DNA from 2 places in the Priestia sp. FSL H7-0729 genome. Region 2 is predicted to be linked to the other one. Evidence: riboswitches for the same ligand, from Rfam matches in the RefSeq annotation. Region 2 holds a riboswitch; the other holds the start of a gene.
What was found. A riboswitch is a leader RNA that binds a small molecule or an ion and turns the genes downstream of it on or off. The one in region 2 is predicted to bind glycine.

Region 1 (10,850 bases), on a different contig from region 2:
GACTTTCCTTGGATAATTCTCTGGGACCAAGCATCAAGAGGATATGGGTAACTCCTGCCGGATCATCCGGCGTACGAAGAAGTGGCTCAGTGAGCTGAAACAAGCTAATGGACGGCCTGTAAATCCCCTCACTCCGTGTATGAAACAACGCAAGTCTTGTGCCAGGAATCTTCTGACTCCCCACTGCTTCACGGGCCTCGAGCCGTTTTGCGACCTCTTCCGGTTCCTTCAGCACACCCGTTCCATGGAGTACACTACACATCGCATATACAGTCTTATAGAAACCGACATCCTGGTTATCCAGCGGATACACCTGAAACTTGCCAATGATTCGGACGATTTCAACTAAAATAGCTTCCATTCCATCAGGGTCCGAGTAACGAGTTGTCGTCTGAACCTCTGTTTCATGCGGCTTGTTATGCTGCTGTTGCAGCGTTGTAGTTTTAATAAAATGACGCAGACGTTCGCTCTCTTCAGCCGTAAGCAGTGGACTCACTTTGTAATACTGGTGCTCCTCCATCGGCAAGTCGACAGTGGATAACACCAGATCATACTGATCTGTAGGAATCCGGGCAGCCTCATACCAGGAGACGCTATCCATGATGCGAATCTCGGGAATTTCCTTTGACAGACGGCTAGACAACATCCGTGATGATCCAATTCCGCTTGTACACACGATGATCGCCCGGATCTCCCGTTTCAATGCACGTAATCTCTCGATAGAAGCCCCAAAGTGCATGACTAGAAAACCAATTTCCTCATCCGGAACGTCTGTGCCTGGCCAAGCTTGATGCACGGATTTTTTGACATCTTCAAAAAGTGAATCATAATCCTTGCGGATCTGCTGCAGTAGCGGATTACGAATCATCTGGTGCCCTTCAATACGCTCCAATACAGGTTCCATATGACCAAGTAGACCTTCTCGAAGCAAACGATCCTCTTGAAAGGCATAATGCGTTCTCGCCTGCATCTGATCAATCAGCGAATGTACCCTGTCCAGTAAAATCAAGTCATCAATTGGCAACAGCCTCGAAGAGTGAATCCGTTGCTCTGTCTCAATTAATAGTCTGTGAAAATAAGCTTGCTCATCTTGGGAGAATGTCAGCCCCAGTTGAGTGGATAACACACTACACAAGCGTGAAGCCATATAAGGTGGAACCTTCATCTCATCCTGCGCTGCAACTGCATCTCCCGTGTTCTCTCGTGGAGACATACCACCAATACCAAAGCCTTTACGAATACGTACAACCGCTACAGATAATTGAATCAGCAGCTTCATGTATTGGCGTTCCGGGATGTTCTCCAGCCATTCGATATCCGGTTGCCATAACGCATTTTCGATCGTAAGCACATCACCGTGTCCGATCATATCCAGCAATTTTTGGTTTACGATGGATCCCCCTTGTTCAGGCTGTCTTCCGAACAGGTCGGACTCATCCAAAAATTCCAAAGCAAGTGCAGCTATAGCCGTGCGATAAATCGTCTCACTGCCGTTAATCTTGACACCATATCCACGTCTGCGAACTAGCTTCAAGCCAGCCTGACGAATTCGTGACTCCAGATCATCCAGATCCGTGGTTACGGTAGATACGGTCACTTTCAGATCCGAAGCCAGCGCGAGCAACTTAACAGGCTCCGGTTCATCAAGCAGGATGCAAAGCATGAAGAGCTTACGCTCTTCGGGCGTAAACTCTACATATTCCTTACCCTCTAGTTGCTCGCGCAATACAGCCAGCTCATCGGAACTGGCATCGATTCGGATACCGGTTCCTGATTTTTTTTCCAGCCTCATGCCTATAGGTTCAAGCCATTGTTCAATCATTTGCAGCTCCCGGTGAACCGTTCGGGTACTGACCTTTACTTCAACGGCGATTTCGCCGGCTGTTACTTCATGTGGATGCTCCAGCAGAAACTCCACGATTTCACGTTGTCTTTTGGTAATACTCATAGCTCAGCCTCCGGCTCAGGGAAAACGAATGCGTGCAATTACTTTAGACGTTCAACGAGCGCATCGTATTCCGGGCTTTTTAGGAAGTTGTCGATGGATATATGTTCTGCGTTCGGTGCAACGGAGCGGGCACGATCGGTTAATACTTGTTGTGTGATCACCACGTCTGCATCCGGCGGGATTTCACTGATGGCCGTGTTGGTCACCGTAACGTCAATCCCCTCTGCTTTCATCTTCTTGCGAAGAATGGAAGCGCCCATGGCACTTGACCCCATGCCTGCATCACATGAGAAGACAATTTTCTTCACGTCTGTCTTCACTGTAGAAGAAGCCATATCTACGGCTCTGTCTGCTTCACGTTGATTAGCCGTAATGCCAGCGTTTGGCACGGTTCCTTGACTCTTCATGTCTTTCATCCGACTGGATGCGGACTCCAGATCTTCGTCCTTTTGTTTACCTGTTTTCAGCAACACTGCTGCAACCAGGAATGAAACGACGGCTGCTACAAGTACCCCTGCGAGCATCGGCAGGTATCCACCTTTTGGTGTTAAGAGGAAATACGCGATAATACTACCCGGTGATGGTGCTGAAACAAGTCCTGCCCCGGTGAGCATGAATGTTAATGTACCTGCGACGCCACCTGCGATTGCGGCAAGAATCAGAATCGGTCTCATCAGAATGTAAGGGAAGTAGATCTCATGAATTCCCCCGAAGAAATGAATGATAACGGCACCTGGTGCAGAAGATTTGGCCATTCCGCGTCCGAAGAAGCAGTAAGCTAGCAAGATACCAAGTCCCGGACCTGGGTTGGATTCAAGCATGTATAGAACAGATTGTCCTAACTCTCTTGCTTGATCGGTTGCTATCGGGGTCAGAATCCCGTGGTTGATTGCATTGTTCAGGAACAATACTTTACCTGGTTCAATGATTAGGTTGACCAGCGGTAGCAGGCCCAGATTCATCAGACCTTGTACGCCGGCAGACAATACTTTGCTAATCGCTTCTACAGCAGGCCCAATACCCAGTAGAGCAAAGATCCCCAAGATCCCGCCAATAATACCGGCTGAGAAGTTGTTAACGAGCATTTCAAATCCGGCTTTAACTTTACCTTCGATCGATTTATCGAATTTTTTAATGATCCATGCTGCTAAAGGTCCGGCGATCATGGCCCCGAGGAACATCGGAATATCACTACCCACAATGACCCCGATGGTCATAATGGCACCTACGACACCACCACGCTGACCATGCACCATCGTACCCCCGGTGTAACCAATCAACAGTGGCAGCAAATATTTGATCATCGGATCAACTAGCTGCGCAAGCGTCTCGTTAGGGAACCAACCTGTTGGAATGAACAGAGCCGTAATTAATCCCCAGGCGATAAATGCACCCATATTCGGCATGACCATACCGCTCAGGAATCGGCCAAAACGCTGCACACCTACCCGTAGCCCACCTTTGGAATTGGACGATTGGTCCAAATTACTCATTGTATTATCCTCCTCGGATCAAGTGATTATGATTTATGAAAGGGGTATCATTTCTCCCCTGCTGTAATCCTAAGCGAGAATGCTCTCCTGTTCAATCAAATGAAAGCGTACTTTCGTCATGAACAATGATGACAACATTAGGTTATGTAATCGTTTTAATTGATGCATAATGGCTGAAACCATTGGTACACAAGGCTTTTCTTGCCTATGACTTTTGTCATTTCCAGCATCATTTTCTACCCTATAGCTTGGTCCAATCAGAGGATTTACATCCACAATCTGCTTAATTTCACATTCTCAATCGTTCTTGAAAAACACAAAAAACCTGTGCAAGCATTCGGCTCACACAGGTCAAAACTATTTAAAGCTCATTTTATTTTGTTATAAAATATATGTTAATAAGTACAAGTTCGTGGATCCTATTCTTCCGTATGTTTACGATACGCTTCTGCATTCATCAATGAAGATAATGCTGCTGTCAGATCTCCCTCAACACGAATCTCAATCATCCAGCCTTCCTCGTAAGGAGAGCTGTTCACGAGTTCAGGTGAATCTTGCAATGAATCATTGACTGCAATAATTGAACCTGTGACGGGAGAGAACAAGTCCGACACCGTTTTGACCGATTCGATCGTTCCAATGCTGTCTTCTGCTTTTACATTGGATTCAAGGTCAGGCAATTCCACAAACACAATGTCACCCAGCTGATGCTGCGCGAACTCGGTAATGCCAATACGTACAGTATCCTCCCCTACGGTTTGCACCCATTCGTGCTCTTCACTGTACAGGAAATCACTTTTCAATTCGCTCATCGATATCCGCCTCGCTTTTCATTAATGAGTGCATGCGTTCTTTGACCCTAACCTTTTTCCCAGAACATAGCGTATGATATTTTTGATTCAAATGTCAAGATACCTCACAATTTATTTGATAATGGCCTCCTCAAACCGTAACCTGAATACACTCTTTCTACATATACTGGTGAATATTAGAATAGTAAGCGCAACCTTTTTAAATACACGAACGATAAAATGAAATTTAAAATAAACATTCGGTTTTTAATCATTATTTATGATATCGTTCTTGACATAGGTAGTGGATTCACGTTTTAATGAGAGGAGTAAATGTGTTTATTGGACTATGTTATACCCGCGGATGAATGTAAAGGGAGAGATTACCCGTGACACCCGATTCGGGATGTACATGAGGTAACGCCGAAGGAGTAAACCACCGATAAGCGGGGGTGAATCTCTCAGGCAAAAGGACTTTTACGGGACGCAACTCTGGAGAGCATCTATTCGCCCTGTGCGGGCGTCATGATCACCCAAGGGGAAACCTGCTTTACTAATGTGGCGGGGTAACTCTCAGGTACAAGGGACAGAGCCTTAGAATGCAGCGTGCTACTTGGCATGCCGATTCTTTGGCCTGTCCTTTTCCTTTTTCCCAAAAAAAACGAAATACAGGATGTAGAACGGCGCTGCCATAGCTGCCTTACCATACTTATCTACGAATGACTCCTAACTGAAAATTAAAAAATACTCTGGTTCATTGATCCACGATTGCATATTCGGCCGTTTGACGGCCCATGACGAGGTGATTTGATGTCCGATTTGCTTAGAACACCACTCTTCCCACTATATCAACAATATGAAGGCGTACGGTGCATTGATTTTGGAGGCTGGGAACTTCCGGTGCAATTCAGCGGAATCCAGAAAGAGCATGAAGCGGTGCGTGAGCGTGCTGGACTGTTTGATGTATCCCATATGGGCGAATTTACGGTACAGGGTGAGCAGGCTGAAACATTTTTGCAACAAATGATGACCAATGATGTGACCACGCTGGTTCCGGGTCAAGCCCAGTACACCCTGATGTGTTATCCAGATGGCGGTGTGGTGGATGATCTGCTCGTGTATAAGCTGGAAGATCAGCATTATATGCTTGTCGTTAACGCCTCCAATATCGATAAGGATTGGGCATGGCTTCAAGAGCATCTGATCCCTGGGGTAAGCATGACCAACGATTCGGAGCAGACGGCACTTCTCGCCCTGCAAGGACCACTGGCTGTAGATATTATCAGAAAAGTTACAGATACGGATGTATCCACGATTGAACCGTTTCGTTTTGTGCAGAATGCCGAAGTCTGTGGAGTAAAATTGCTGTTGTCCCGTACCGGTTATACCGGTGAAGATGGCTTTGAACTATATGTTCCTGCGGACCAGGCCGCTGCGGTGTGGAATGGATTAATGCAAGCTGGTGAAGGTTACGGACTCGTACCAACCGGACTTGGTGCCCGGGATACGCTGCGCTTTGAAGCGAGGCTGCCCCTGTATGGTCAGGAATTGTCGGCAACCATCTCTCCGCTTGAAGCTGGTGTTGGCATGTTTGTTAAGCTGAATGCTGGACCTTTTATCGGACACGAAGCCTTGTTACAGCAGAAAAATGACGGTCCCGCCCGTAAGCTGGTCGGCATCGAAGTGCTGGAGCGTGGCATTCCACGCCCCCACTATCCGATTTACGCCGAAGGCGTACAGATCGGTGAAGTAACAACAGGTACGCAATCACCTACATTGAAGCGTAATCTGGGGCTTGCCCTCATCGACAGCAAATATGCTGCGCTCGGAACCCCGCTTGAGATTGAGATCCGCGGCAAGAAACTGAAAGCCGAGGTCGTAAAGACCCCTTTTCATAAACGGACACGTACGTCAAAGACACCTACTCAAGGAGCTGATCAAGCATGAGCAAGCACCGTTATATTCCCATGACCGAGCAAGATCAGAGCGCCATGCTCGCAACCATCGGTGTCGATACGCTGGAGGAACTGTTCCAGGACATTCCGCAGGAGATTCGTTATCAGGGCGAGCTGCCCGTATCCTCCAAACTCGATGAATATGCGCTGACACGTCACATGTCCAAACAAGCTGGTGCCAATGCCAATTTCGAAACTCACGCCAGCTTCCTCGGCGCAGGCATATACGATCATCATGTTCCTTCCGTCATCAATCATGTCATTTCCCGTTCCGAGTTCTACACTGCCTACACACCTTATCAGCCTGAGATCAGCCAAGGTGAATTACAGGCCATTTTCGAATTTCAATCCTACATCTGTGAATTGACCGGTATGGCTGTAGCCAATGCCAGCATGTATGACGGCGCAACCGCCTTTGCCGAAGCAGGGAATCTGGCCGCAGCGGCAACTCGTCGCAAACAGCTCATCGTATCCCGTACCGTTCATCCGGAAGCCCGTCAGGTATTGCAGGCATATGCGCATGGACTCCGTTTGGAGATTGTCGAGATCGGCTATAAGGATGGAGTCACAGACTGGAATGCCTTGCAAGCCGCCATATCGGATGATACCGCAGCTGTCATGATCCAGAGCCCAAACTTCTTTGGTGCCGTGGAAAATGTAAAGCAAGCCGCCGACCTCGTGCATGCGCACAAGGGTCTCCTCGTTGTAAGTGCTAACCCGCTATCGCTGGGTCTGCTGGAAGCCCCAGGCAAGCTGGGTGCCGACATCGTTGTAGGCGATGCGCAGCCCCTTGGCATCGCCGCTTCACTCGGCGGCCCGACATGCGGATATTTCGCCGCATCCCAGCCCCATATGCGCCGGATACCCGGACGGATCGTTGGTCAGACAACTGACCGCAACGGCAAACGCGGTTTTGTACTGACATTGCAAGCACGTGAACAGCACATTCGCCGCGAAAAGGCGACATCCAATATCTGTTCCAACCAGGCTTTGCTTGCGCTCAGCGCATCTGTCTATATGTCCATCATGGGTAAACAAGGCATGATGGATGTCGCAGATCTGAATCTGCAAAAGAGCCATTACACGCTGAATACATTAACTGCGATTCCCGGCGTTAGCCTAACGTTTAATGCCCCAACATTCAATGAATTTGTGATTAAGCTGCCTGAAGGAACCGACGTGGATGCCCTTCAATTGAAACTGCTGGATGCGGGCTTTATCGGTGGCTACGAACTCGGACGTGATTATCCGGAGCTTGCCGGACATATGCTGATTGCTGTTACAGAACGGCGCACTAAGGAAGAGATTGACGAATTCGCACGAGCATTGGAGGGATCACTGTGACTCAGGAAACGACGACAACGACAACATCGGTACAAAAACAATCGGAAACAGGTACCTCTGTCTCCACTTCGGTTCAACCTGAGACGGATACAACATTTAGTACACAGACCTTATCTCCTGCTCCAGAACAATCATTGATTTTTGAACTCAGCAGCCCTGGGCGTGTCGCTTATTCCTTGCCAGAATGTGACGTTCCTCGCCAGTCTGCCGACACGTTGATTCCCCGGGAAATGCTCCGTTCGGAAGCAGCGGCACTGCCAGAAGTGTTCGAGGTAGATGTTATCAGGCACTATACTGCGCTATCCCGTCGCAACTTCGGCGTAGATAACGGATTCTACCCCCTGGGCTCTTGTACAATGAAATATAATCCAAAGATTAATGAGGATGTTGCACGTTATAACGGTTTCGCCAAAATCCATCCGTACCAGCATGAATCCAGCATTCAAGGTGCACTTGAACTGTTATATACGTTGCAAAACGACCTTGCAGGTCTGACAGGTATGGACGCTGTGACCTTGCAACCGGCCGCTGGTGCCCATGGTGAATGGACTGGACTCATGATGATTCGTGCCTACCACGAAGGTCGTGGTGAACAACGTACCAAAGTCATCGTGCCCGATTCTTCGCATGGTACCAACCCGGCAAGTGCAACCGTTGCAGGATTCGAGACGGTGACAATTCCGTCCCGTGCAGACGGACTGGTTGATCTGGACGCGCTCCGTGCAGCCGTTAGCTCGGATACAGCAGCATTGATGTTGACGAACCCGAATACACTTGGTTTGTTCGAGAAAGACATTCAGGAGATTGCATCCATCGTACATCAGGCCGGTGGCTTGCTGTACTACGATGGGGCGAACTCCAATGCCATTATGGGCATTACCCGTCCGGGTGATATGGGCTTTGATGTGGTGCATCTGAACTTGCACAAAACGATGAGTACGCCTCATGGCGGTGGTGGACCCGGTGCCGGACCCGTCGGGGTGAAGAGCCGTCTGATCCCGTTCCTGCCTAAACCGATGGTCATTAAGAACGAACAGGGCGTATATGCACTGGACCGTGAAGGAGATCAATCCATTGGTCGAGTGAAAGCCTACTACGGCAACTTCGGTATTCTGGTACGTGCCTATGCCTATATTCGCACCTATGGACCGGAAGGCTTACGCCGTGTCTCTGAATGTGCGGTACTGAATGCCAACTATATGATGGCACGTCTCGCACCTTACTACGAGATTCCATATCCAGGCGTATGTAAACATGAATTCGTCATGTCTGGTCGGGGATTAAAGCAGTACGGTGTACGTACACTGGACGTTGCCAAACGTTTGCTTGATTTTGGATATCACCCGCCTACGGTGTACTTCCCTCTCAATGTGGAGGAATGCATCATGATTGAGCCGACAGAAACCGAAAGCAAAGAAACGCTGGATGGATTCATTGATACGATGATACGGATTGCCAAAGAAGCGGAAGAGACACCTGAATTGGTACTGAACGCACCTTACGGAACACCGGTTACTCGTCTTGATGAAACAACAGCAGCTCGTAAACCTGTACTGAACTGCGCTTGCAGTTAATCCAATCATTGTTATCACGAAAGCTCTTGCTGACATTCCAATCAGCAAGAGCTTTTCCAGTTGCCTTCCCTCCGAATCATATTATCCCGCTCATAACAAAAAAAGCCGATATCCACAGTGAATCGCGGATACCGGCAAAATCGCTACATTAATGCAGCTCATTATCGGAAAAAGAAACCCTTAAAATCGGGTGGAAACCCCGTAAAATTACATTACGCTTGAATGCTTTGAACCAATTCAACGACTTGTTCAGCCGTTTGCATATCCAGAGCTTTAGCAGCCAGTTCCTGCATATCCGCACGGGACAGCTTGGTGATCTGACTACGAGCTGGCAGAATGGATGTTGCGCTCATGCTGAACTCATCCAATCCAAGGCCGAGCAGCAATGGAATTGCTGTTTCGTCTCCTGCCATCTCACCGCACATGCCAACCCATTTGCCTTCACGATGTGCTGCATCGATAACCATTTTAACCAAACGCAAAATGGCTGGGTTGTAAGGTTGGTACAGATAAGACACTCGTTCGTTCATACGGTCAGCAGCCATTGTGTATTGAATCAGATCGTTCGTTCCGATACTGAAGAAATCCACTTCTTTTGCAAACTGATCCGCCAGAACTGCAGTCGAAGGAATTTCGACCATGATTCCGAGTTGAATGCTGTCAGAAACAGCAATACCTTCAGCAACCAGCTTCTCTTTCTCTTCGAGCAAGACAGCTTTTGCTTCACGGAATTCACCAAGCGTTGCGATCATTGGGAACATGACACGCAGATTTCCATGTACGCTTGCACGCAGCAATGCACGCAATTGTGTACGGAAGATATCCAGACGGTCCAGACACAGACGAACTGCGCGGAAGCCGAGGAATGGATTCATTTCTTTTGGCAGATCCAGGTATGGAAGCTCTTTGTCCCCACCGATGTCGAGTGTACGAACAACAACAGGTTTGCCTTCCATTTTTTCCAGTACCGCTTTGTAAGCATTATACTGAATGTCTTCGGAAGGAAGCTTGTCTCTGCCCATGTACAAGAACTCGGTACGGTACAAGCCTACAGCCTCGCCACCGTTCTCAAGAACACCTGTTACATCATTTGGTGTACCGATGTTGGCTGCAAGTTCAACATGAACATTGTCCACGGTTACCGTTGGCTCATCACGCAGTTTTCTCCACTCTGCACGTTGTGCATCATACTGTTCCTGTTTGGTACGGTATTCTGCAATAACCTCATCAGTAGGGTTAACCAGTACGTGACCATCCAGACCGTCAACAATGATCATATCGCCTTGTTTCGCTTGAGCCAAGATGTCCTTGGTTCCAACAACAGCTGGAATTTCAAGAGAGCGAGCCATAATCGCTGAGTGAGAAGTACGTCCACCAATGTTGGTTGCAAAACCTTTAACAAATTGGCGGTTCAATTGAGCCGTGTCGGAAGGCGTCAGATCCTCCGCCAGCACGATTACTTCTTCATTAATTTCAGCCGGACTCATGAAGTCGATACCAAGCAAGTGATTTAGCACACGTTTGGTAACGTCACGCATATCTGCTGCACGTTCCTGTAGGTATGCACTCTTCATGTTCTCAAACATGGAGATAAATTGCGATGCCGTTTCGTTCAAAGCATATTCTGCATTGATCATATCATCTGCAATTCTAGCTTTAACCGGATCAATCAGTTCCGGGTCATTCAGAATGAGCAAATGCGAAGCAAAAATCTCAGCTTTTTTCTCGCCAAGCTCTTGTAAGGT
Region 2 (10,850 bases):
AGTTGCCGTTTATTTTGATGACCTTAACGTTCGTACTGGTACTCGCAGCATGCGGATCGAAAAATGACGCTGGTACAGAGGGTGCCGCAAGCAATGGATCAGGAGAAGCTGCTACTGAGCTTAGCGGTAACATTCTGGCAGTCGGATCGACAGCATTGCTACCTCTGGTAGAACAAGCTGGACAGAAATTTATGGCAGTTGATGAATATAAGAACGTAACGGTTCAAGTTCAAGGTGGCGGTAGTGGTACTGGTTTGACACAAGTATCTGACGGACAAGCTACAATCGGTAACTCTGATGTATTTGCAGAAGAGAAACTGGAGGACGAAGCCAAAGTAAAAGAACTGGTTGACCATCAGGTAGCAGTAGTAGCTATGGCTCCAGTTAGCAACAAAGATGCAGGTGTAGAAGATTTGACGAAGCAACAACTGATCGACATTTTCTCCGGTAAAGTAACGAACTGGAAAGATGTTGGTGGCGCGGATAAAGCAATCGTTATTGTAAACCGTCCAAGTAGCTCCGGTACTCGTGCAACGTTCGAGAAGTATGCATTGGGTGAAAAAATGGATGATATCCAAGGTTCGATTCAAGAAGATTCTTCTGGTAACGTAAAAAAATTGGTTTCTGAAACGCCAGGTGCTATTGGTTACCTTGCCCTGTCTTACTTGGATGACAGTTTGCAAGTATTGAAATACGAAGGTGTAGAAGCAACAGTGGAGAACGTAGAAGCAGGAACTTATCCAGTGTGGGCTTACGAGCACATGTATACCAAAGGTGAGCCGGATGCAGCAACAAAAGCGTTCCTGGACTACATCCTGAGTGATGAAATTCAACAAAATGACGTGACAGAACTTGGATACATTCCAATGTCAGGTATGAAAGTAAAACGCGATGCAGCAGGTAATGTGGTTGAGTAATCTTTGAACTTGCGCATACAGCGAAAGAGGCGGACTTAGGTCCCGCCTCTTTACGCGGTTTGCTCTGAAATAATCCCATATTTTGCATTAATTCTACTATAGAAGGATGGTTGTTATGGAACAGACCGAAGGGGGAACGGTAATGAATAACAAGTTGAAACCGCGCCGGCCCTTAAAAGAGAAACATTATTGGGAAGAGTGGACGGGACGGATCTATACGTCGATTTGTGTCGTTTTCCTGATCGTTGTCATGTTTTCCATTGTTTATTTTGTAGCGTCCAAGGGACTGTCCACATTTTTCCAAAATGGAATAAGCATAAGCGAATTCCTTGGTGGAAAGACGTGGAATCCAACTGGAGAACCTGCGTTCTACGGGGCATTGCCGTTCATTACAGGTTCTTTCATTACAACCTTGCTTGCAGCATTGATCGCTAGTCCACTTGGCTTGTGTGCAGCACTCTTCATGACAGAGATTGTACCGGGTAAAGGGAAAAAGATATTGCAACCCGCGATTGAGCTCTTGTCCGGAATTCCGTCCGTTGTGTACGGATTTATCGGTCTGAGTGTCATCGTACCGTTGCTGCGCAGTATCTTTGGTGGAACAGGCGTCGGGATTGCAGCCGGATGTCTTGTTCTCGCGGTAATGATTCTTCCTACGGTAACAAGTATTATGGCAGATGCGTTGTCTGCTTTGCCAAAAGGATTGCGTGAATCCTCGTACGCACTGGGTGCCACTCGCTGGCAAACCATCTACCGTGTCATCATTCCAACGACTTTGCCAGCATTGTTGACAGGTGTCGTTTTGGGTATGGCTCGTGCTTTTGGTGAGGCCCTTGCTGTGCAGATGGTTATCGGTAATGCACCGCATGTTCCAACATCCTTGCTCGAATCAGCTTCAACATTAACAAGTGTAATTACACTCAGCATGGGTAATACCACGATGGGTTCCGTTCATAACAATGCACTGTGGAGTATGGCGCTTGTCCTGTTGGTGATGACATTTGTCTTCGTCATTCTGGTTCGCCTGCTTGAAAGGAGAAACCGGGTATGAAAATGAAGGCAAAGACGGTAGATAAAATAGCAACTTCCGTTATCGTTGTATTGGCCCTGTTCATTGTTATATTATTGCTCGGTCTGCTTGGCTTCATCATGTATAGAGGTATTGGACATATTAGCTGGAACTTCCTGACGAGCGCACCACAGTTGCTCAAAGGCGGCGGCGGGATTGGTCCACAGCTCTTTAACTCGGTATTCTTGCTTATCCTGACATTGCTCGTTACCATTCCACTCGGATGGGGCGGCGGAATTTACATGGCGGAATACGCCAAACCAGGCAAGATTACCAGCTTCATTCGTCTGGTCGTTGAAGTGTTGTCCTCATTCCCATCCATCGTTATCGGTTTGTTTGGTCTCTTGTTGCTAGTCAATCAATTTGGTCTTGGTTTCTCTCTAATCTCGGGTGCCTTGGCTCTGGCGATCTTTAACTTGCCACTAATGGTGCGGACAACGGAGCAAGCCTTCCGGGCCGTTCCTAAGGAACAGAAGGAAGCCGGTCTGGCGCTTGGACTGTCCAAGTGGAAAATTATCACTTCCATTCTACTGCCTGTGGCATTGCCGAGCTTGATTACGGGTACGATCCTGGCATCGGGCCGGATCTTCGGTGAAGCAGCCGCACTGATGTTCACCGCAGGTATGAGTAGTCCACCATTGGACTTTACAGATTGGAATCCGACGAGTCCAAGATCACCGCTCAATCCTTTCCGTCCGGCAGAAACACTTGCTGTTCATATCTGGAAAGTAAATAGTGAAGGCATTGGGCCAGATTCCAAAGAAGTGGCAGCAGGAGCATCCGCTGTGCTTGTCATTCTCGTGCTGGCGTTTAATCTAAGTGCACGCTGGATCGGTCGGGTTGTATTCCGCCGTATGACAGCTTCGAAATAAGGAGGAACCAACATGGCCATACCTTTTGGTACGGAACAGTTAAGCATATATTATGGACATTTCCAGGCAGTGAAGCAGATCAGTCTGGCGTTTCCTGAAGCAAGTGTAACGGCGCTTATTGGCCCGTCTGGTTGCGGTAAATCCACGTTCCTTCGGTCGCTTAACCGGATGAACGACGAGATTGCCGGTTCCCGCACAGAGGGACATATCTGGATGGATGGTAACGATCTGAATGAGCCCGGAACCGATGTAATCAAGCTTCGCCAGAAGATTGGCATGGTGTGGCAGAAGCCGAATCCTTTTCATAAGTCCATCTACAACAATATCGCGTTTGGCCCCCGCTACCGCGGTACGAAGAGTAAGAAGGCACTGGATGAAATTGTGGAGAAAAGCTTGCGCCGTGCCGCGCTCTGGGACGAAGTGAAAGACAGGCTGAATGAGTCAGCTCTGTCCCTCTCAGGTGGACAACAGCAGCGTCTATGTATTGCCCGCGCCCTATCTGTTGATCCGCAGATTCTGCTGCTCGATGAGCCAGCATCTGCTCTTGACCCGGTATCTTCGGGTAAGGTTGAGGAATTGATTACCGAACTTAAAAAGGATCTAAGAATTGTTATCGTTACACATAACATGCAGCAGGCAGCGCGCATCTCGGATTATACAGCTTATTTCTATCTGGGGAACATGATTGAACACGGGGATACAGAGCATATTTTCACCAACCCCGACAATCGTCTGACGCAAGAATACATTATGGGTCGTTTCGGTTAATTGGATCAAGGAGTGTCACATAGAGCAACAGACAGAGAGAGTAAGAAGTAAATAGAGACAAAAGGAAGCACAATACCTGGACGGTTGTTCGGGGTTGTGCTTTTTAATTTGATTTTGGAAGAATTTGCTGTGCGTAGAGCAATCATGCTACGATATTTAGTATAAAGATAGCGTTTACATAACTCCGAAGGAGAGGATGATAATCACTACGGATCAGAGGTCTTACGACCATATGGCAGCTCAGATCATCAAGAACTATAGCATGGAGAAACCTGTCGTTTCCTATATTCGTCACAACGAGAACCTGACGTATCATGTCGTTGATGAAGCGAGCGGGCAGAAGTATCTGCTGCGTATCCATCAAGCCGCATATGCAAGTATGTCAGGCATTCAGCATACGCCTCCTGCACTGGAGGCTGAGATGAACCTGCTTCATGAGTTAAATGCAACGACAGCATTACGCGTACAGCATCCGGTACGTAATGTATCAGGAGATTGGGTCACGTTATGGACAAGTGAAGCAGGTAAAGAAATCTGCTGTACAGTACTGGAGTGGATTGAGGGCAGGGACATCCAACAGGGAGAACGCCTGACAACCGAGCAGATATATGATCTTGGTGCGCAACTGCAGATGCTTCATCAATATGGACGTGTGCAGAATCAGACAGATCGAACTAAGGTACGCCCGGCATATGGCAATGTCCATGAGAATCTGGTCATGTTAGGGCAGCTGGAGGAAGGTGTCCGACTGGGGATTTTTACAACGGAAGACTTCGATCTGCTTCTTGAGACGTTTGAGAACATTAATAAGCAGCTAGCAACGTACCCACAGCATGCGGAGACATGGGGGATCATTCATGGGGATATTACGCGCAACAATCTGCTGATCACGGATCAGGGGATATCCATGATTGATTTTTGTCTACACGGTTATGGTTATTATCTGTTCGATGCTGGAGGGGCAGCGCTTATGTTCAATCGGGAGGAACGTGACCTATTCTTATCCGGTTATACCAAACAGATCGCTCCACTGACGGATCGTGATATCCGATTAATGGAAGGATTCATGTTGATCTTTACACTTGGTTATTATGCTTTTCAGATGGCGAACGAGTCTAGGCACGAATGGATGAAAGACCGCATGCCAAAGTTATGCAGCAAGTATTGCAGACCCTATGTACAGAACGAGCGTATCTTCTACGAACTGTGAATGATAATCCAGGTGCGCAGATCCGGAAGGGCTATGAACAGTGTAGCTCAAAGATTATGGTTGCCTGAATACCCGAACAATTTCGTGATCAATATCATAAATAGTAGTAAGCGCTTTATCATTGAAGGGAAATGAAATAAGTTCATTAGAAGTTCTTTTCATCGCATTAATGTAATGAAAGCTGACAAAATATTCTGGGTTTTATCGATTCGATAGGGATTGAAGGAAATACATCCAAAGAAATCGTTAAGTTTGTTGACACTAATCTTCCGGTCGATTAATCTTAATGAAGAAGAATGAACGATTTCCATTACTGTTCTGACATGAGCTCAGAATAGTTCCATACAGCGGATGATAACGAGCGGGAGAGACCTGGGCAGACCGAGTAAAATCGCATGCTACCAGGCACCGAAGGAGCAAGCTGCTGCGCACCCGGCGCAGTGGTTAATCTCTCAGGTAAATGTACCATCGTTGGACGCAACTCTGGAGAGTGCGCAAACTGCGCCACCCAAGGGGTATATAATCAGTCAGTCCGGTGACTTGTCTGCAATCGCAGGCCGTGCACCCTGTCGTGAGACACTGCTGATTGTGAAACTCTCAGGTATCGAGGACAGAGAGAGGGCCTGGGGCCTTCTTCTGTCCTTTTTTGATGTCATCATTCAGTAATTAAGGAACATTATGGCATGGGATCTGGATGGAAATGACGAATACAATTGGAGGGTTACAAGGTGCGATTTAAAGATGTTTTTTCAATTATTGGTCCGTCGATGACGGGGCCTTCAAGTTCACATACAGCTGGAGCAGCAAGGCTGGGAAGAATCGCTCGTCAGTGGTTAGGTTGTACGCCTGAACGTGCGCGGCTGACGCTCTATGGTTCATTCGCTGACACATATCAGGGACACGGAACAGATCTGGCACTGATCGGCGGTCTGCTGGATTATGTCACAGACGATCCGCGTATTCCAGATGCAGAGCAATACGCAGAGGAAGCGGGAATGGAAGTCGAGTTTTATACAAGCGGCCTGCCTGCTCCTCATCCCAATACGGTCAAAATTGAGTTGTGGCATGGAGGACGTACATGTTCCTTAATCGGTGCTTCTATTGGTGGTGGAAGTGTATCGGTACATGCGATGAATGATTTTCGTGTTCAGATTAGTGGTGAGTTTCCGACACTCGTGCTGCGACATGCAGACAAGGCAGGGGTACTTGCGTCAGTAACGTCCACGATTAGTTCATCCGGGGTTAACATCGGGTATATGCAGGTGGATCGGAAAGCCCGAGATGGCGAAGCGCTTACTGCGATGGAAATGGATGGGGTGCCGAATCCTGAGATGCTCCAACGTCTAAAGGAGCTGGATCATGTACTGGACATTCGTGTCATCGATTTGAAGAGAGGAGTTGATTCGGATGCGATTTAAACATTTACACGAGCTGAATACGATCTGCACAGCGGAATCCAAAACGATTGCTCAGCTGATGATTGAGGAGCAGGTTCAGGAGACCAATACACCGGAAGCGGATGTTGTGAAGCAGATGTCTGAATATTATCAGGTGATGAAGGAAGCGGTCCGTAAAGGGTTAACGGAAGATACCACATCACGCAGTGGATTAACGGGTGGAGACGGTAAAAAAATGGCTGAGTACATTCGCAAGGGTGAGACTTGCTCAGGAGATGCTTCCGCACTTGCCATGGCGTATGCCTTGTGTGTATCTGAAGTGAATGCCTCCATGGGCCGCATTGTGGCAACACCAACAGCCGGTTCCTGCGGCATTATCCCCGGTGTCTTTATTAGCTCACAGGAGCGATTTGGCTGGACGGACGAACATTTGGTGAATGGGTTGTTCTGCGCGGGAGCGATTGGTTATGTTATTGCGAACAATTCATTTATCTCTGGTGCAGAGGGTGGTTGTCAGGCAGAAGTGGGTTCCGCGATTGGCATGGCTGCGGGTGCCATGGTTGAACTGCGTGGAGGTACACCGGAACAGGTCGTTCATGCCGTAGGCTTGGCGCTAAAAAATACACTCGGTCTCATCTGCGATCCGGTTGCAGGTCTCGTTGAAATTCCGTGCATCATCCGTAACGGACTGGGTGCCGTAACTGCACTGGCTGCAGCCGACATGGCCCTGGCCGGAGTGCGTAGTGCCATTCCGTCAGATGAAGTTATTGACGTGATGCTGGAAGTAGGCAGTGCGATGCCGAGCCGTCACCGGGAGACAGCCCAAGGCGGGTTGGCTCAGACACCAACCGGCCGTAAAATGATGCAGAAGCTGGCTAAACCGAAGGCCAAGCGTGCAGAGCCTGAGACGGAGTCGAAGCCAGCGGATGCTGACACAACTACAAGTGGGGCGGATAATGCTCAAGTGCACACGGACCCTCAGGCTTAATCTGAACGGGACCACTGCGATATAATCAGTGACATTATGATATAACCGTGATATAAAAACAAGCGTCCGCGAACCCGAATCCGGGTTCTGCAGGACGCTTGTTTAATACCGCCAGGTGATGTGAAGATGGACTCGCTTATATATGATCTCAGGTGTATGTGTATTATGAATCTAGTCCTGGCTTACAGCCGTGCTCAGTACGGCATATCCATACGCGGGCAATTCAATGGCAAGCACGTCATCTTCCTTGGCGGTACGATGGTTTCCGCCGAACAGCTCGGTCCATTCCTCGTCACCAGCCTCTAGCTCGACAATAGCTGTCTCTTCTGAGCGATTGAACAGAACTAGAATGCGTTCCTGCTCGTTTTGTCGCTCAAATACCAATTGGCTGCCATCCGGGCGAGCCTGAAGGAATCGAACGCTGCCTTCTGCACGCAGGGCCGGATGAGCATGACGCAGGGAGATCAGTTTCTGATAAAAGTTGAATAGCTCACGGTCCTGCTTCGCTTCATCCCATTCCATGCATTTACGGCAGCCCGGATCATGCTCGCCGTCCATGCCAATCTCGTCCCCGTAATAGATGCACGGCGCGCCCATGTAACTGAACTGGAATAACGCAGCCAGCTTCATTTTGCGCTGGTCGCCTTCACACAGCGTGAGCAGCCGTGGGGTATCGTGGCTATCCAGCAGGTTGAATGCGACTTCGCTGGCCTGAAGGGGATAACGGGACAACTGTCGTCCGATGGAGTTCGCGAACTGTTCGGCGTGCATTGTATTTTTCACAAAGAAAGCATTCACGGCATCGGTAAACGGATAGTTCATGGACGCATCGAACTGGTCGCCTTGAAGCCAGGAGGAGGACTCGTTCCATACTTCGCCCAGAATATAGGCATCCGGATTAGCGGCTTTGACTACACGGCGGAAATCACGCCAGAAGGCATCATCCACTTCGTCGGCAACATCTAGCCGCCATCCGTCCGCACCCACTTCCTTGATCCAGTACTCTGCAACCTCCAGCAGATATGCCTTAACCTCGGCATTCTCCGTATTCAACTTAGGCATGTGCGCTTCGAATCCAAAGGTCTCATACGTAGGAATGCCGTCCTTCACGTCGAGCGGGAATCCATGTACATGGAACCAGTCCTTGTATTTGGATTGTTCTCCATTCTTCTGCACATCTACAAACGGCGCAAATGTCTTCCCGGAATGGTTGAACACAGCATCCAGCAGTACACGAATTCCACGTGCGTGGCACAGCTCGACCAGTCGCTTCACGGTATCTGCGTCACCAAAGTGCCGGTCTACCTGAAGGTAGTCTTCGGTATCATATTTATGATTGGTGGTAGCTTCGAAGATGGGTGTAAAGTAGATCGCATTAATACCAAGATCACTGATGTAATCCAGATGGTCGATCACGCCCTGAAGGTCACCGCCGAAGAAATTGAAAGGTGTCGGCTCGCCACCCCACGGTTCCACTTTTTCCGGACTAATATCCGGGTTGCCGTTCGCGAATCGTTCAGGGAAAATCTGATAGAACACGGCATCCTTGACCCATGCAGGGGGAGTGAATACAGCTCCTGCATGAATATAAGGGAACTGGAACATACGCCCTGGATCATCGGGTTCTTCTTCCTGGAAGTCCGTCTCGGTCATCCAGATCTGTTCGTCTCCGTTCTTGAGCAGAAAGGAGTACTTCAGCCGGTGGTAGGGAGGTTTCACCTCGCCTTCGAAGTAATCGAACATGGAGTCAGAGGTGAACTTGGTTAAGGGAACAAGCGCTTTGGTTGCATCCCACGCATATTTGTCCCCAGTCAGGGCATGTACCTCTGTCAGATCATTCTTTTTGGCGCGCAGGCGCAGATGAATTGTATCCTGGTCATAGGCATAGGCCCAATTGCGTTTCGGTTGATGATAGATGGCTTCCAACAGCATAATGAAATTCCTCCCGTCAGGTGTAGGTATACTATGTACTCGGTCGATTTGATGGATATAACATTTCACACGTGAATGGATAAGCTATAATTAGAATGTGTGGTAACGTAAAGGAATTCAACATGGCCTCAACAAGATAACAAGATATGAATCCATGTGTTATAGACAGCTTTTATGATGATGATGCTCAGATATATCATTAACCCAATGGGGGCGGAAAGGAAACGAATATTCGGATGAAAACCAAACTGTTATACATTGAAGATGATACGGAAATTGCAACTTGGGTCAGAGCTGATCTGGAGGAGCGCGGTTATGAGGTGGTATGGCTCGGTAGTGGTGAAGGTGCAGCGGAGGCTGCTGTGGGTTGCTCACTCATTATTCTGGATGTCATGCTGCCCGGGCTGGATGGATTTACGGTGGGTCAGCGATTGAAAAAAGAACATCCCGCCGTGCCCATTGTCATGCTCTCGGCCAGAACGTCCATTGACGACAAGCTGCACGGTCTTGATTTTGCCGATGACTATGTGACCAAACCATTTCACCCTGATGAACTGGCTGCGCGGATTGAGGTCCAACTGCGTAAGGCGGGAACCGCGGTCTCATCGGATACAGCTCTGAAGCTGGATCACCTCTCCATCTATGAGAAGGATAACCGCATTGTTAATGAGGAGACGGGGGATGAAATTGTTTTATCGGGAAAACAGTTCCACATCTTCGCCTACCTGCTACGACATATGGGCATGATTCGAACCAAAGAGCAGATCTATGAAGCTGTCTGGAATGAGCCTTATCTGGATGGAGACAAGACTTTGATGGTACATATTCGACATCTGCGCGAGAAGCTGGAGCTTGACCCGGCTAATCCGGTCATTATTCAGACAGTCCGCGGTGTGGGATATCGCGTGAAGAAGCCATGATCCGGCGGTTCCAAGAACGGAAGACCATGAAGGCAGAACGGAAGGGAGAACGAAGCTTGGATTTTAAGCAGTCTGGGCGGCGAAAGCTACGCTTTGGGCGCTCCTTGATGTCCAGATATATCATCCTGATTCTGGCGGCCGTATTATTCGTGCCTGTCGTTCTTCCGATCATATCCATCATATATGTTGTCGTAGTGAATAATACGAATACGAATCAAGCAGCACCTTATGGTGACGTTACCCGAATCAGCAACCTCTGGTCGCGTGAAGCAAAGAACCTGGATGGTGCTTCAAATGAAGAGGTTAAGGCCCGATTGGAGCAATTACATGGCTCGTATCCCAAATCTTCCATGTATCGTGTGAATGCGAGCGGTGAGACCCTCTTCATTATCGGTGGTGAGGATGTAACCATTCAGAAATCCACATCGCCGGATGGCGGGACAGACACGACATTGAGATGGTCACTGGACACCGGGCAAACGGCAGAGACTCGAATTCCAGCCATATGGAATGTGAACAACACAATACAATTCATGAAAGAAGCTTCCTTTCGCGATCCGTTGACTGTAGTTGCATATATTGGCGGGGCTGAACAGGACAGAGGACAGGGCTTCATGATTATTGAAGTGCCGCGATCACTTCTGCAAATGACACAGAGTAACTGGCCGATGGAGCTCCTGTATCTCGGCATTGTCATGATGATCATCTTCATGATTTTCATCATCATGTCGATTCTCTTCTTCGCACGCATTCGCAAAAGGCTTATTCGTCTACAGA

Region 1: another riboswitch for glycine. It lies ahead of gcvT (glycine cleavage system aminomethyltransferase GcvT); the one in region 2 lies ahead of sdaAB (L-serine ammonia-lyase, iron-sulfur-dependent subunit beta).

The regions. Positions count from the first base shown of each region.
Region 1 covers NZ_JBBOTQ010000005.1:51,695-62,544, reverse strand. Annotated here, with positions in the region: gene MHH93_RS13525 (BglG family transcription antiterminator) at 1-1,948, opposite strand, end outside; gene MHH93_RS13520 (PTS mannitol transporter subunit IIBC) at 1,987-3,441, opposite strand; gene gcvH (glycine cleavage system protein GcvH) at 3,861-4,253, opposite strand; glycine riboswitch at 4,597-4,719, shown strand; glycine riboswitch at 4,723-4,824, shown strand; gene gcvT (glycine cleavage system aminomethyltransferase GcvT) at 5,043-6,179, shown strand; gene gcvPA (aminomethyl-transferring glycine dehydrogenase subunit GcvPA) at 6,176-7,531, shown strand; gene gcvPB (aminomethyl-transferring glycine dehydrogenase subunit GcvPB) at 7,666-9,105, shown strand; gene ptsP (phosphoenolpyruvate--protein phosphotransferase) at 9,318-10,850, opposite strand, start outside.
Region 2 covers NZ_JBBOTQ010000010.1:43,095-53,944, reverse strand. Annotated here, with positions in the region: gene MHH93_RS20585 (phosphate ABC transporter substrate-binding protein) at 1-917, shown strand, start outside; gene pstC (phosphate ABC transporter permease subunit PstC) at 1,033-1,968, shown strand; gene pstA (phosphate ABC transporter permease PstA) at 1,971-2,858, shown strand; gene pstB (phosphate ABC transporter ATP-binding protein PstB) at 2,871-3,626, shown strand; gene MHH93_RS20565 (phosphotransferase enzyme family protein) at 3,823-4,836, shown strand; glycine riboswitch at 5,189-5,313, shown strand; glycine riboswitch at 5,318-5,452, shown strand; gene sdaAB (L-serine ammonia-lyase, iron-sulfur-dependent subunit beta) at 5,565-6,254, shown strand; gene sdaAA (L-serine ammonia-lyase, iron-sulfur-dependent, subunit alpha) at 6,244-7,221, shown strand; gene MHH93_RS20550 (alpha-glycosidase) at 7,393-9,153, opposite strand; gene MHH93_RS20545 (response regulator transcription factor) at 9,390-10,073, shown strand; gene MHH93_RS20540 (histidine kinase dimerization/phospho-acceptor domain-containing protein) at 10,130-10,850, shown strand, end outside.